2 regions of the Metabacillus mesotrionivorans genome follow, and region 2 is predicted to be linked to the other one. Evidence: riboswitches for the same ligand, from Rfam matches in the RefSeq annotation. Region 2 holds a riboswitch; the other holds the start of a gene.
What was found. Region 2 has a riboswitch for cyclic di-GMP ahead of ACTSEZ_RS18670 (anti-repressor SinI family protein). Riboswitches for the same ligand answer to the same signal wherever they lie in the genome.

Region 1: another riboswitch for cyclic di-GMP. It lies ahead of ACTSEZ_RS10060 (methyl-accepting chemotaxis protein); the one in region 2 lies ahead of ACTSEZ_RS18670 (anti-repressor SinI family protein).

The regions. Positions count from the first base shown of each region.
Region 1 is NZ_JBQMFF010000003.1:14,952-17,153, forward strand. It holds gene ACTSEZ_RS10060 (methyl-accepting chemotaxis protein) at 1-888, opposite strand, end outside; cyclic di-GMP riboswitch class II at 952-1,036, opposite strand; gene ACTSEZ_RS10065 (peptidyl-alpha-hydroxyglycine alpha-amidating lyase family protein) at 1,119-2,192, opposite strand.
Region 2 is NZ_JBQMFF010000010.1:27,087-29,288, forward strand. It holds gene ACTSEZ_RS18665 (YqhG family protein) at 1-594, shown strand, start outside; cyclic di-GMP riboswitch class I at 891-977, shown strand; gene ACTSEZ_RS18670 (anti-repressor SinI family protein) at 1,009-1,140, shown strand; gene ACTSEZ_RS18675 (helix-turn-helix domain-containing protein) at 1,238-1,567, shown strand; gene ACTSEZ_RS18680 (hypothetical protein) at 1,623-1,820, opposite strand; gene ACTSEZ_RS18685 (DUF5658 family protein) at 1,835-2,116, opposite strand.

The sequences.
Region 1 (2,202 bases), on a different contig from region 2:
GATGGTCGCTGTCACCTGCAGGGCAGAGGCAGAAGACTGTTCTGCCGAAGCATCAAGCTGCTGGGAAGCTGCAGCAACCTGGCTTGAGGTTTCTGAAACCCGCTGCATAAACGCCTTTAAATTCACTGTCATCGCATTGGAAGCAAGAATCAGGCGGCCAATCTCATCCTGTGATTTCGTCTGGATCATGTCGCCGTTAAGGTCTCCTTCTGAAATAGTCTCAAGCCTGTTCACAATAAGTGCGGCAGCTCTTGAAATTCCGCCGGCACTGATCAGGCCGACAATGAGCGCTGCAGCAAATGCGAGCACGGATGCAACAATAATAATAAGTTCTGATTGGGAGCCAGTTTGAAGCGCCTCTGATGTTTGGTCCTTTGTAATGCTGTTTTGTATTTCTACAACATCAGACCAAGCATCAATGGCCTCCTGGCTGTATGGAAGGCATTTTTCCTCCATCAGCTGAATGGCCTCATCCTTTTGTCCGCTGTCGTACAATGGGATGATTTCTTCCACAACAAGCTTTCTCCACTTGATGGTTTTTTCATCGGCCTCTGTCAGAGCGGACTCTACTTCTTTGGAAATCTCCCCGTTTTTAATCGCCTCGTGGAGGACTTTTTCCTTTTCTATCGCCTGTTCTGTTTCTTCTAAAAATTGCTCTTTAAACTCATCCCGGTCAAACAAAATATAATCCCGCGCAATCTTCGCACGGTTTGCCACGCTGAATGTCATCGAATTTGCAGATTCCAAAAACGCAAGGTCGTTCTCTGTAATCTCCTCTACGTCTCCTGAAATCCGGTTGATTGTCACATAGCTGAACACGGCAATAATAACCAGCAGCATTAAGACAATGGCATAGCTCATTAAGATTTTCCATTTAATGCTTTTCATCTTTTCCTCCCCATGCGGAATCTCTTTCTGGTCATACGGCACAGCGCCGTCATGATCAGTCCTGTTCTTAATGGCCGGTTGCGCTACTTGCTCCTGATTGTCCAAGCGCCCATATATAGACAATCCATCACTGCATTCCAATTTTTTTATCACCATTATTATCGGACTGATTAATCATCACTTTAAGAGCTGCTTCTGGAAGGGGAAAAAATATTTTTGTGAGGAAGAAATCAGTTTTTACTAAAAGCCTGAATCCGTCTGTTTTTCAGTTCAGCCACATAGATTGTTCCATTCTTATCCACTGCAATATCATGAGGAATTTTCATCTGGCCTTCTTTACTGCCCCATGTGCCGAATCGCTCAAGTATTGTTCCTTGTTTGTCTAAGACAATGACCTGGCTTGTAACGTTTCCTTCTGCGCCGTCAAGGGAATCGCCGCCGTCCACAACGTAAATGTTTCCGTCCCTCGCCGCTTCTACACCAAACGGCCTGCCAATCTCCGGCATGTCCCAGCGGTCAAGATACTGTCCATTTTTATCAAATACCTGTATGCGTGCATTGCTGCGGTCTGCGACATAGATTCTGCCTTCGCTGTCGCTGCTTATTCCGTGCGGCAAGTTGAATTCTCCCGGCTGGTCTCCATGCTGATTAATCTGCCATTCCAGTTTTCCTTCACTATCAAATTTCGCTATTCTCCGGTTTCTGTAGCCGTCTGAGACAGCGAATGAACCGTCATCCATGACTGTTACATCTGTAGGACGCGCAAATGTGTATTCATCCATGAAAACAGGAAAGTTTGGAAGCAGATTTCGAATGCGGAGGCTCCATTCCATACCCGTCCGGTACTCACTCCCAAATGATTGCATAAGCTTCCCCTCTGGACTCAATTTAAAAACCTTGTTCAAAGAAACGTCTGTCACCCAGATATTATCCTCGCTGTCGATTTCAAGACCATGCGGAGATTTAAACATGCCTTCTCCCAAAGTTCTTTTAACCTTTTTTGTTTTTCCGTCCAAAACGACAATCGTTGGTTCTTTAATAAAATCTTTTCCGCTGTACTCTCCGCTTGCTCTGTGAAAATAGTAAATATCCCCTTCAGAGTTCACCGCCACACCGCTTGCTTCACCAGCCCTGCTTTTCTCTTCAGGCGTTTTCGGCCAAAGGACTTCAGCCGAGTATGTTTTTGTTCCTGTTATTTCAACCGGCTTTTCTTTAAAAATAATTTCTGATCCTCCCTGGCTGAACCATACGATTAATCCTGTGATGCTGAGTGCTGCCAAAAGAAGAGTTTTTATTTTATTCATGCTTTATTCC
Region 2 (2,202 bases):
GATGCCAAACGGGCCCCGGCTGATTTGAAAGGGGAAATCATGCACTTTGGAGCACCAAGACTGCATCAGATTTTCCGGACTGCCCAAAAATTCGGAGGCCATATCCGCCTATATGAAAACCCGCCAAATACAGGAAGCTCCCAGTCCCTGCATCCATGGCTCGGTGTGAATGTCATGGTATCCTATCAGAGCGACAAGAAAAAAGATCATCTCTATTCAATCGGACTTCACCTGATCAGCGGAGCAATCATAGAAGATTTTCAAGATTATCTGGAAAACATGGCCCTTACTCCGAGAATTCCTGATTTGTGTTTTACAACATCACCAATGATCAAAGTACAAAGCGGCCTTGTTCGGATTCAGAATTATATACAAGCTAAATTTGAACAGGACGACCACTCCTGGGCAGATGATGCAAGACAGCGCTGGAATTCGGACATGATGCTGTTAAGCCACTTTTACGAAGATCTTGAAGTAAAGCCGGAATCTTACCATCTTGAAAAAGAAGCCTTAAAAGAGCTGTATGATCCTCACATTCATGTCTCGATTACAAACGGCGGTTTATTCTACTTATCCCGGACTGCCCTCGCTTAATGTCAAAATTTACGCAAAAAATGATTTTAGTGTCAGAAAATCATTTTTTGCCTTTTTATTTTTGCCGAAGAATGGCTGTCGAAGAAAACAGGTGAATCAAGCCAAAATACCCACATAAAAGGAATATACTTCTAATTATTAGTATTTTTTTGAAAAAAATGAAAATATTTTTTTCTATCGACATATTTCAGCACAATCAGTGAAAATAAAATTTTATAATAGTAGTAAATTAGATAGACAGCAAGAAGTGACAAAAGAAATACTTTGTTATTGATGCAGTGTCAGAGTTGCACATAATCAGACAAAGGCAAACCTGCTGAAAAGCCGGGACGCAAAGTCACAGGTCTACGGTTCTCCGGAGCTATGATGGCTGGACTGCCTGAAATACTATCGCGTATTTTAGGAGGAGTTACAATGGAAGTGTTAATGCAGGATGTTCAAATGCTGGATCAGGAATGGAAAGAGTTAATTCTGTCAGCCTTGGAAATGGGAATCAGCAAAGAAGAAATCAGAGAGTTTTTGAAAACGCAAACAGTTAAAAGTTGACAATCTCCTGCATGACGTAATTTTTTTTCGTAAATTCGTTCTATATATATAACAACCCCTTCGCTATATGCTATAATACCTCTGGGAAGGTGATTATATGATTGGTGAACGCATACGAAAATACCGCAAAGAGCGGGGACTGTCACTATCAGAGCTTGCCGATCGGGCCGGAGTTGCCAAATCATATTTAAGCTCAATCGAACGGAACCTGCAGTCAAATCCTTCTGTTCAATTTCTTGAAAAGGTCTCTACTGTCCTCGGGGTCTCGATGAATACACTTATTCTTGAGGAGCAGAACACGAAACAGGCTAACCTTGATCATGATTGGGCAAACCTGGTCAAAGAGGCAATGGATTCAGGTGTTACCAAGGATCAGTTCAGAGAGTTTCTGGAATTCAACCGCTGGAAAATGAATCAGGAAAAATAACAGCACCATACAAAAGGTCTTCTGGACCCTTTTGTATGGTGCTGTTTTCATGCAGCTATCCTTTTCTGTCAAATCCGTAAGTCGTGGCCCTTATTGGCTGATAGGCTGACAGCGGTATTTTCTTTACAGCGTGAACAGCCTGTATCGCTTTATGGGAGGTAATATCATTCGAGCAGACAGGACAAATCCACTGATTTGTTTTGCTACTGCTGAAAGATGGCTGATAGCACTGACTGCAAAGTTTTTTATACATCGCTTTTCCCCTTTTCATCCAATCAGCAGCCGGATCCAGTACAAATGAGCCAAAAGAACAGCTGAATACAGAAATGCAGCGGCAATTGAAAGGACTTTAATTGTCGGTGATGACGGTACACGCCCCGTGAATACAAACAAAAGCAGAAATAACGAAAATGACAGCTTAGTACATGTAAATGCCGCAGGATGCATCTCATACAGAATCCTCATAACAGGATTGGCTTCTGTAATCAGCTCAAGGTGCAGACCGGCAAGGGTCAATGCTGCGTCCATACTATTTAAAGCTGCTAACATCAAAAAGAGTGCCTTCAACACATTTCCGCCTTTATTCTTAATAAAGAACAAAAAAGCAAACTTAATCCGTCTACTAAAAGTATATA